3 regions of the Metapseudomonas boanensis genome follow, and region 3 is predicted to be linked to each of the others. Evidence: predicted binding sites of a transcription regulator. Region 3 holds the regulator's gene; each other region holds the start of a gene.
The links. The regulator sigma-54, encoded in region 3, starts transcription at its own class of promoters, with help from an activator protein. The targets are predictions, from matches to a motif close to ANTGGCATNNANNTTGCTNT.
Positions count from the first base shown of each region.

Region 1: glnA (glutamate--ammonia ligase) is a predicted target of sigma-54. The motif match lies at 1,819-1,838, and genes of this name have one in related genera.
Region 2: OXH74_RS01735 (CmpA/NrtA family ABC transporter substrate-binding protein) is a predicted target of sigma-54. The motif match lies at 1,362-1,381, and genes of this name have one in related genera.

Region 1 is NZ_CP113889.1:1,427,285-1,430,801, forward strand. It holds gene typA (translational GTPase TypA) at 1-22, opposite strand, end outside; gene thiI (tRNA uracil 4-sulfurtransferase ThiI) at 150-1,604, opposite strand; gene glnA (glutamate--ammonia ligase) at 1,939-3,342, shown strand.
Region 2 is NZ_CP113889.1:367,072-370,588, reverse strand. It holds gene OXH74_RS01735 (CmpA/NrtA family ABC transporter substrate-binding protein) at 1-1,225, opposite strand, end outside; gene OXH74_RS01730 (ANTAR domain-containing response regulator) at 1,665-2,243, opposite strand; gene OXH74_RS01725 (CmpA/NrtA family ABC transporter substrate-binding protein) at 2,262-3,476, opposite strand.
Region 3 is NZ_CP113889.1:767,533-771,049, forward strand. It holds gene lptB (LPS export ABC transporter ATP-binding protein) at 1-435, shown strand, start outside; gene OXH74_RS03585 (RNA polymerase factor sigma-54) at 581-2,077, shown strand; gene hpf (ribosome hibernation-promoting factor, HPF/YfiA family) at 2,161-2,469, shown strand; gene ptsN (PTS IIA-like nitrogen regulatory protein PtsN) at 2,479-2,943, shown strand; gene rapZ (RNase adapter RapZ) at 2,953-3,517, shown strand, end outside.

The DNA.
Region 1 (3,517 bases), 660 kb from region 3:
TGTTACGAAGATTTTCGATCACGTTTGTATCTCGATCAGAGGATTCGTTGTGCCGCAATGTCTAGGCGGCCGATATGAATGAAACAGGTCAGCCGGCCAGCCCGTCGGGAGGGCGATGGCGGATGCTGCCGCCGAACAGGCCGGGCTGCTTAAGCCGGGCGATAAACGCGCACATTCGCATGCCCCTCGCTGAGCAGGTGATGAGCATGCAGGCGGCTCATGACGCCTTTGTCGCAATAAAGTAGGTACTGGCGGTTGGCGTCCAGTTCCTTGAAGCGATTGTTCACCGCGTAGAACGGCAGCGCCTGGACCTCGATCCCGGGCAGCTCCAGGGGAGCGTCTTCCTGGGCATCGGGATGGCGGATGTCGAGGACGATCTGCCCCGGCAGGGCCTCGGCCACTTCTTCCACCTTCAGGTCCTGGCCGAGCTCGTCGATCACGCGGTCGATCGGTACCAGGCGGGCGCGCTCCAGGGCGCGCTCGAGGATGGCCATGTCGAACTGTTCTTCCTCGTGTTCGATGCGGCCCGGCTTCGCCTTGGTGGTCGGATTCACCGAAATCACGCCACAGTACTCGGGCATGTGTTTGGCGAACTCGGCGGTACCGATCTGGGTGGCGATGTCGATGATGTCCTGCTTGTGGCTGGCGATCAGCGGGCGCAGCACCAGCATGTCGGTGGCCGAGTCGATCACCGACAGGTTGGGCAGGGTCTGGCTGGAGACCTGGGAAATGGCCTCGCCGGTGACCAGCGCATCGATGTGCAGTTGCTTGGCCATGTGCGTGGAGGCGCGCAGCATCATACGCTTGAGCACCACGCCCATCTGGCTGTTGTCGACCTTGCTGAGGATCTCGCCCACCACTTCCTCGAAGGGCACACTGATGAACAGCACACGCTGGGAGCGGCCGAACTTCTCCCACAGATAGTGGGCAACTTCCATCACGCCCAATTCGTGTGCACGGCCGCCCAGGTTGAAGAAGCAGAAGTGGGTCATCAGGCCGCGACGCATCATCTGGTAGGCAGCAACGGTGGAGTCGAAACCGCCGGACATCAGCACCAGGGTCTGCTCCAGCGAGCCCAGCGGGTAGCCGCCGATGCCATTGTGCTGGTGGTGGATGACGAACAGGCGCTGGTCGCGCACCTCCATCCGCACTTCCACCTCCGGCTGCTTCAGCGAAATGCCGGCGGCGTTGCACTCCTGGCGCAGGCGGCTGCCGACGTGGCGCTCCAGCTCCATGGAGGTAAAGGTGTGCTTGCCCGCACGCTTGCAGCGCACCGCGAAGATCTTGCCGGGCAGCTGGTCGGCGTAGTGCAGCTTGCACTTTTCCAGCACATCGTCGAAGTCGCCCAGCGGGTACTCATGCACTTCGAGGAAGTGGGTGATGCCCGGGGTGCAGGTCAGGCGCTCGATCATCTCGCGCAGCAGCTTCGGCTCGGTCTGCCGGGTCTCGACTTCGAGGTTGTCCCAAACGCCGGTCACCACCAGCTCAGGGTCCAGGTCTTTCAGGACAGAGCGGATGTTCTTCGAGAGCTGGCGGATGAAATGCTTGCGCACCGGCCGGCTCTTGATGGTGATTTCCGGGAAGACTTTGACGATGAGTTTCATGAAAACAGCGCTTGCTGCGGCAGCCGAAAAAGAGGGGCGCGGATTATAGCGGAAATTGTTCAAGCTTTGACCAAAATCATTCAACAGGATTCTCCGCGCACCACAATGGAGCGCACGCACCATGATGAGCACGAAAACAGTGCGCAAAAAGCCGCCAGAAATCACCAGAGCCCCCGCCGGGCTTGAGTTTTGGGGCTTCAGCCCATTCCGGGGCACTGGCACGCAATTTGCTCCCTTGTGAGGCAGGTCGCCCTGGCGGACTATCCCGCTCCGGCTTCACCCCAAATTTTCTATGGGGGCTAAGGTTCCAGCCCCCGTCCACCTGGAGGACAACATGTCGAAGTCGCTTCAACTGATTAAAGAACACGACGTGAAGTGGATTGATCTGCGCTTCACCGATACCAAAGGCAAGCAGCAGCACGTGACCATGCCGGCCCGTGACGCGGATGACGATTTCTTCGAACACGGCAAGATGTTCGACGGCTCCTCCATCGAAGGTTGGAAAGGCATCGAAGCCTCCGACATGATCCTGCTGCCGGACGACGCCACCGCCGTGCTCGATCCGTTCACCGAAGAGCCGACCCTGATCCTGGTCTGCGACATCATCGAGCCGAGCACCATGCAAGGCTACGACCGCGACCCGCGCGCCATTGCCCGCCGCGCCGAGGAATACCTGAAGACCACCGGTATCGGTGACACCGTATTCGTAGGCCCGGAGCCCGAGTTCTTCATCTTCGACGAAGTGAAGTTCAAGTCGGACATCTCCGGCTCCATGTTCAAGATCTACTCCGAGCAGGCGTCCTGGAACACCGACGCTGACATCGAAGGCGGCAACAAAGGCCACCGTCCAGGCGTCAAGGGCGGCTACTTCCCGGTACCGCCGGTCGACCACGACCACGAAATCCGTACCGCCATGTGCAACGCACTGGAAGAAATGGGCCTGGTCGTCGAAGTTCACCACCACGAAGTGGCGACTGCCGGCCAGAACGAAATCGGCGTGAAGTTCAACACCCTGGTCGCCAAGGCTGACGAAGTTCAGACCCTGAAGTACTGCGTGCACAACGTCGCCGACGCCTACGGCAAGACCGTGACCTTCATGCCGAAGCCGCTGTACGGCGACAACGGCTCGGGCATGCACGTTCACATGTCCATCTCCAAAGATGGCAAGAACACCTTCGCTGGCGAAGGCTATGCCGGCCTGTCCGATACCGCCCTGTACTTCATCGGCGGCATCATCAAGCACGGTAAGGCCCTGAACGGCTTCACCAACCCGGCTACCAACTCCTACAAGCGTCTGGTGCCTGGCTTCGAAGCTCCGGTAATGCTGGCCTACTCCGCCCGCAACCGTTCCGCCTCGATCCGTATCCCGTACGTGAACAGCCCGAAAGCCCGTCGTATTGAAGCGCGTTTCCCGGACCCGGCTGCCAACCCGTACCTGTGCTTCGCCGCGCTGCTGATGGCTGGTCTGGATGGTATCCAGAACAAGATCCATCCTGGCGATGCCGCCGACAAGAACCTGTACGACCTGCCGCCGGAAGAGGCGAAGGAAATCCCGCAGGTTTGCGGCAGCCTGAAAGAGGCGCTGGAAGAACTGGACAAGGGCCGTGCGTTCCTGACCAAGGGCGGCGTGTTCAGCGACGACTTCATCGATGCCTACATCGAGCTGAAGAGCGAAGAAGAAATCAAGGTGCGCACCTTCGTGCACCCGCTGGAATACGACCTGTACTACAGCGTCTGATCCAGTTGTGACCGCGCAAGCGGCATGATTGAGAGGCCTCCTTCGGGAGGCCTTTTTCATTCTTATGGAACTCCCTTGTTGGGCTCTTTTCCTTGAGGGCGAATTCATTGGCTCTGCCCTCGTTTGGTGGTGCAACGGGATGCATCTCTTGTAGGAGCGAGCTTGCTCGCGAATC
Region 2 (3,517 bases), 400 kb from region 3:
TGCCGTCGATCAGGGTGCTGCTGCGCATCTGGGTCAGCGGCACGGGCAGGCCGAGGGCGCTGGCGGCTTCAGCGAAGAGCTTGGTCTGGTTGACCTTGGCGGCCACCGCGGCGTAGTCGGGGTCTTCCTTGATCAGGCCCCAACGCTTGAACTGGGTCATGAACCACATGCCGTCGGAGTGGTAGGGGAAGTTCACGCTGCACTCTTTGCAGAAGGCCATGGCGTGCTTGTCCTGCCAGCTGTTGCCCAGCCCATCCTCATAGTTGCCGAGGAAGCGCTGCTCGATGACTTCCGTCGGCGCGTTGACATAGGCCTTGCCGGAGATGAGCTTGGCAGTGGCCTTCTTGTTCTCCTCGCTGGCCTCGATGAAGCGGCTGGCGTCGAGAAGGGCCATGACCAGGGCCCGAGCGGTGTTGGGGTTCTGCTCGACGAAATCGCGCGAGCAGCCCAGCACCTTCTCCGGATGGTCGGCCCAGATCTGTTGGGTGGTCACGGCGGTGAAGCCGATCTTGTCGAAGATCGCCCGCGCGCCCCACGGCTCGCCGACGCAAAAGCCGTCCATATTGCCGACGCGCATGTTGGCGACCATCTGCGGTGGCGGCACGGTGATGGTCTTGACGTCGCTCATGGGGTTGATGCCATGGCTGGCCAGCCAGTAGTACAGCCACATGGCGTGGGTGCCGGTGGGGAAGGTCTGGGCGAAGGTCAGCGGATTGCCGCCTTTCTTGATGTGCGCGGCGAGCTGTTCGCCGTTGGTCACGCCCGCTTCCTTGAGCTGCTTGGACAAGGTGATGGCCTGGCCGTTCTGGTTCAGGCCCATGAGCACGGCCATGTCCTTCTGCGGGCCGGCCACACCGAGCTGGGAGCTGTACATCATCCCGTAGAGAACGTGCGAGGCATCCAGTTCACCGGTGTTCAGCTTGTCGCGCACGCCGGCCCAGGAGGCCTCCTTGCTCGGGGTGATGGAGAGGCCGTACTTGGCAGCGAAGCCCTGGGTGGCAGCGACCACCACCGAGGCGCAGTCGGTCAGCGGAATGAAACCTACCTTCAGGGCAGCCTTTTCCGGCGCATCCGAGCCGGCGGCCCAGGCGGCGCTGCGCAGGAAGCCGGGGGCGGAGAGCCCCAGCGCGGTGATACCACCGACGGTGCCGGCGACGGCGATGGACTGCTTGAGGAAGTTGCGACGGCTGTTGTTAACCGGGTCTTTGGAATCACGCTCACTCATGGAGTTGTCCTTGATAAGAGGCAAAACAAAAACGGCGTCGCCAGAACACCTGCCAAGCAGGTGTTCGAGCGGACGCCGTTGTCCGTGATCCGCGGCCCGCCGCCGTTGGCGTGCTACGCAGGAGTCTGCAGGAGGAATTGCAAAGGCCTTGCCAGTTTTGCCTGAGGCTCATATCGCCCTGCCAGCGGGCAGGGGCAGTGGGCTCTGCCGAGGGCGTTCGGGCCCCTCGATGCCTTGAAAATCAAATGCTTGTAAACGCGGCGAGAGCCATCCTGCTGGCATCCGCAGGGCACTGAACGCCGTTGGGGGACGTGGGGTAATGGGCTATTTGCGTGCGCGCCTGGAAGGTGCTGTGCGCTTTTGGTTCGGCGTGGCGGAGTGATGTGATGGGCGTGCGAAGAGGAGCCATTCCCTGGCCCCTGGCAGGACGGGGCAGGCTTCAGGCGCCCAGCATCTCGTGCGTGGCGATGACCTGCTCGGCCACCTGGATCAGCTTCTGCTGGCGGCTCATGGCCTGGCGGCGCATGAGGGTGTAGGCCTCGTCTTCGCTGCAGTTCTTCATCTTCATCAGCAGCCCCTTGGCCAGTTCGATGCGCTTGCGCTCGGCCAGCTGCGCATCGCGAACCTGCAATTGGGCACGCAGCGCCTGGTCGCTCTCGAAGCGGGCCATGGCGACATCGAGAATCGGTTGCAGGCGTTCGGCGTGAATGCCCTCGACTATATAAGCGCTGACGCCAGCCTGGATGGCCTGGCGCATCACGCCTGGGTCGTGGTCATCGGTGAACATGACGATGGGGCGAGGTTGGTCGCGGGTGACCAGGACCACTTGTTCCATCATGTCGCGGCCCGGGGACTCGGTGTCGATCAGCACTACATCGGGGCGAACCGCTTCGAGCCGCTCGGGCAGGTCGATGGTCAGTCCGGACTCGTCGATGACATCGAAGCCTGCCTCGAGCAGGGCGTTCTTCAGGCGCCCGACCTTCTTTGGCGTGTCGTTGATCAGGAGAATACGTAGCATCGGAGGCTTCTCCAACCGTCACAGGGCAGTGGCTGCAGCGCGGTGGCTGCGGGCATGAAGGGCAAAACTGCGGGCGTAGCCGACCGGGTCGCTGCCGTCCCAGGTGCTGCCGTCGAGCAGGGTGCTGCTGCGCATCGGCTGGTTCGGCACACTGATGCCCAGTGCTTCAGCGGCTTGCCGATAGAGCACCAGTTGATGAATCCGGCGGGCGATGCCGAGGTAGTCCGGGTCGTCCCGGAGCAGGCCCCAGCGACGGAACTGGGTCATGAACCAGATGCCGTCCGACAGCCAGGGCATGGTCACCTCGCCATCCGCAAAGAAGCGCAGCGGATGGGCGTCCCGCCAGGCATAGCCGAGGCCGTCCTCATAATGGCCGAGAAAGCGCGGCAGGATTGCCGAGAGCGGGGCGTCGACGTAATCGCTGCCGGAGATCAGTTGTGCGGTGCTGCGCTTGTTCTCCACGTTGGCGTCGATGAAGCGGCTGGCTTCCAGTACGGCCATGGTCAGCGCGCGTGCGGTGTTGGGATATTGCAGGACGAACTCGCGGGTGCAGCCGAGCACCTTTTCCGGGTGGTCGGCCCAGATCATCTGGCTGGTGGCCAGGGTGAAGCCTTGCCGCTCTTCCACGGCCAGCCCGCCCCAGGGTCCACCGGCGCAGAATCCGTCGATCCGCCCGGCCTTGAGGTGGGGGACCATCTGCGAGGGCGGCACGACCACTGTGTTGACGTCATGCAGCGGGTGGATGCCTTGGGCTGCCAGCCAGTAATACAGCCACATGGCGTGGGTGCCGGTGGGAAAGGTCTGGGCGAAGGTGAGTTTTGCACCAGCCTGGCGCACGTGAGCGGCCAGTGCTTCGGCACTGGTCACTCCGGCCTGCTTGAGGGGTTCGGAGAGATTGATCGCCTGGCCGTTTTGGCTCAGACCCATGAGGATCGCCATGTCGGTTGCCGTGCTCCCCAGGCCCAGGTGGATGCCGTAGACCTGGCCGTAGAGCATCTGCGCCGCATCCAGTTCTCCGGACAGTAGCTTGTCGCGCAGTGTGGCCCAGGAGGCCTGCCGTTTCAGGTTGAGGGTCAGCCCGTAAGGCTGGGTGAAGCCCTGGGTGGCGGCGACTATCAACGGGGCGGAGTCGGTCAGGGCCATGAAGCCCAGGTTCAGCGCACTTTTTTCAGGGGCGTCGCTTCCGCCGACCCAGGCCAGGTAGTCGTCACGGATACTGCTGTTATCAGTCATTTGATTGGTTCCGCCGTTGAACGAAAAAGGCGCCGCTCCGA
Region 3 (3,517 bases):
AACATCATGGCAATCCTGGAAACCCGCAAGGACCTGGATCGCGCCTCCCGTCGCAAGGAACTGGAGAGCCTGCTCCAGGAATTCCACATCAGCCATATCCGCGACAACCTCGGGATGAGCCTGTCCGGCGGTGAGCGACGCCGGGTGGAAATCGCCCGAGCGCTGGCCACGGCCCCGAAGTTCATCTTGCTGGACGAGCCCTTCGCGGGAGTCGACCCAATCTCAGTGGGTGACATCAAGCAGATCATCCACCATCTCAAGGCCAAGGGAATTGGCGTGCTCATCACGGATCACAATGTCCGCGAGACTCTGGATATCTGCGAGACTGCGTATATCGTCAGCGATGGCCAGCTGATTGCCGAGGGTGATGCCGAAGCAATCCTGGCCAACCAGTTGGTGAAGGAAGTCTACCTGGGCCATGAATTCCGTCTGTAGCCCGACAACCGATCTGTAAGGACGGGTTGCGAGAGCTAGGAAAATCCTTCAAGGTCAGGCATATAATTTGCTTCCTGGTGGCGCTTCGGCGCCCTGTAGTGGATGGCGCGTGAGCGCCGGCGAATAAGGTGCTAAGCCCCCTGCCATGAAACCATCGCTAGTCCTAAAGATGGGCCAGCAGCTGACGATGACTCCGCAGCTGCAACAGGCCATCCGCCTACTCCAACTGTCCACCCTCGATCTGCAGCAGGAGATCCAGGAGGCGCTGGAATCCAATCCCATGCTGGAACGACAGGAGGATGGCGAAGATTTCGACACCTCCGACCCCATGGCTGAAGGCGAGCAACTGACCAACACCTCCACCCAGGAATCCAGCTTCCAGGAATCCAGCGTCGAGGCTAATGCCGAAGCTCTGGAAGACGGCGAATGGCATGAACGCATCCCGAGCGAACTGCCAGTCGACACTGCCTGGGAAGACGTCTACCAAACCAGCGCCAGCAGCCTGCCTAGCAACGACGACGATGAGTGGGACTTCACCTCCCGCACGTCTGTCGGCGAAAGCCTGCAAAGCCATCTGCTGTGGCAGCTGAACCTCGCTCCGATGTCGGATACCGACCGGCTGATTGCCGTCACGCTCATCGACTGCATCAACAACGATGGCTACCTGGAAGAGTCCCTTGCGGAGATTGCCGAAGCCTTTGACCCGGAACTCGAGATCGAACTCGACGAGATCGAAGTGGTGCTACACCGCATCCAGCAGTTCGAGCCCGCCGGCATCGGTGCCCGCGACCTGCGCGAATGCCTGCTGCTGCAACTGCGCCAACTGCCGCTGAACACCCCCTGGCTGAGCGAAGCGCAACGCCTTGCGGGCGACTACCTGGACCTGCTGGGCAATCGCGACTACAGCCAGCTGATGCGCCGCATGAAGGTCAAAGAGGATGAGCTGCGCCAGATCATCGAATTGATCCAGGGGCTCAACCCGCGCCCTGGCTCGCAGATCGAGGCCAGCGAACCGGAATACGTCGTTCCCGACGTCATCGTGCGCAAGCACAACGAGCGCTGGTTGGTGGAGTTGAACCAGGAAGCCGTGCCACGCCTGCGGGTCAACCCCCATTACGCAGGTTTCGTCCGCCGTGCAGACTCCAGCGCCGACAATACCTTCATGCGCAACCAGCTTCAGGAAGCCAGGTGGTTCATCAAGAGTCTGCAGAGCCGGAACGAAACCCTGATGAAGGTCGCCACGCAGATTGTCGAGCATCAGCGTGGGTTCCTCGAATACGGCGACGAGGCAATGAAGCCACTCGTGCTGCACGACATCGCCGAGGCGGTAGGGATGCACGAGTCGACGATCTCCCGGGTAACCACCCAGAAATACATGCACACACCGCGCGGAATCTACGAGCTGAAGTACTTCTTCTCCAGCCACGTAAGCACTTCCGAAGGCGGCGAGTGCTCATCCACAGCGATCCGCGCAATCCTCAAAAAGCTGGTCGCAGCGGAAAATCCGAAAAAGCCGTTGAGTGACAGCAAGATCGCTGGTTTACTGGAAGCACAGGGTATCCAAGTGGCGCGTCGCACAGTTGCCAAGTACCGCGAATCCCTTGGGATCGCGCCTTCCAGTGAACGGAAGCGACTGATGTGATGCAGAATTGAGCCACGCCAAAGTGTTCCGGTGGCAGGCCCGTTAGCCTGTCTCATATACACGGGCAATAAGGAGAAAGCGGTATGCAAGTCAACATCAGTGGACATCAACTGGATGTGACCGACGCCCTGCGCAACTATGTTGTCGAGAAGTTCGAACGACTGGAGCGCCACTTTGACCGCATCACCAATGTTCAGGTGATCATGCAGGTGGAGAAACTCAAGCAACAAATTGAAGCTACCCTTCACGTTGCCGGCGGCGAAGTCGTTGCCAACGCGGAGCACGAAGACATGTACGCCGCCATAGACCTGCTCACTGACAAACTTGATCGCCAACTGATCAAACACAAGGAAAAGCAGCTTCACCGCCAGCAGGGCGCCACGGCCCGCTGACCTTACCCTATGATCCGACTTGAGCAAATCCTGACCCCCGGCCGTTCCCTCGTGAACGTGCCGGGCGGCAGCAAGAAACGCGTCCTCGAACAGATTGCCAACCTGGTCGCTCGCGACCTTCCCGAACTCGATGGTCAGGACATCTTCGAAAGCCTGGTATCGCGGGAAAAGCTCGGCTCCACGGGCTTTGGTAACGGTATCGCCATCCCCCATTGTCGGCTGACCGGCTGCAACTCGCCGATCAGCGCAGTGTTGCGCCTGGACGCCCCCGTAGACTTCGATGCCATCGACGGCGCACCGGTGGATCTGCTGTTCGTATTGCTGGTTCCAGAAGCCGCTACCGATGAACACCTTGAATTGCTACGCCAGATCGCCAGCATGCTGGACCGCAGCGATGTTCGCGATCGCCTGCGCCATGCAACGGACAGCGCCGACCTGTACAAGGTAGTCGTGGACGTCCAGAGCGGACGCTAGGACTGTGCAATGCGCCTGATCATCGTCAGCGGCCGCTCCGGCTCGGGGAAGAGCACGGCTCTCCACGTGCTCGAAGACAACGGTTTTTATTGCATCGACAACCTGCCGGCAGGCCTCCTGCCCGAGCTTGCTGAGCGGGCGTTTCTGCACACTGAGCTGCTCGAGCCGAAAGTCGCCGTCTCGATCGATGCCCGCAACCTGCCGAGCCAGCTGAAACGCTTCCCCGAGTTGCTCGCTGAAGTCCGGTCGCGCTATATCCAGTGCGATGTTCTCTACCTAGACGCCGAAGACGAGGTACTGCTCAACCGTTTCTCCGAGACGCGCAGGCGCCACCCATTGACCGACGACAATCGCTCCCTGGCCGAAGCGATAGGTGACGAGACAACGTTGCTCGCCCCAATTGCTGACCTCGCAGACCTGCGTATCGACACTACCCGGCTCAACCTCTATCAGCTACGGGACAGCCTGAAGCTACGCCTGCTGAACCAGCCAGAACCGGGCACCGCCTTCCTGGTCGAGTCGTTCGGTTTCAAGCGCGGCATGCCGGTAGATGCAGACCTGGTGTTCGACGTGC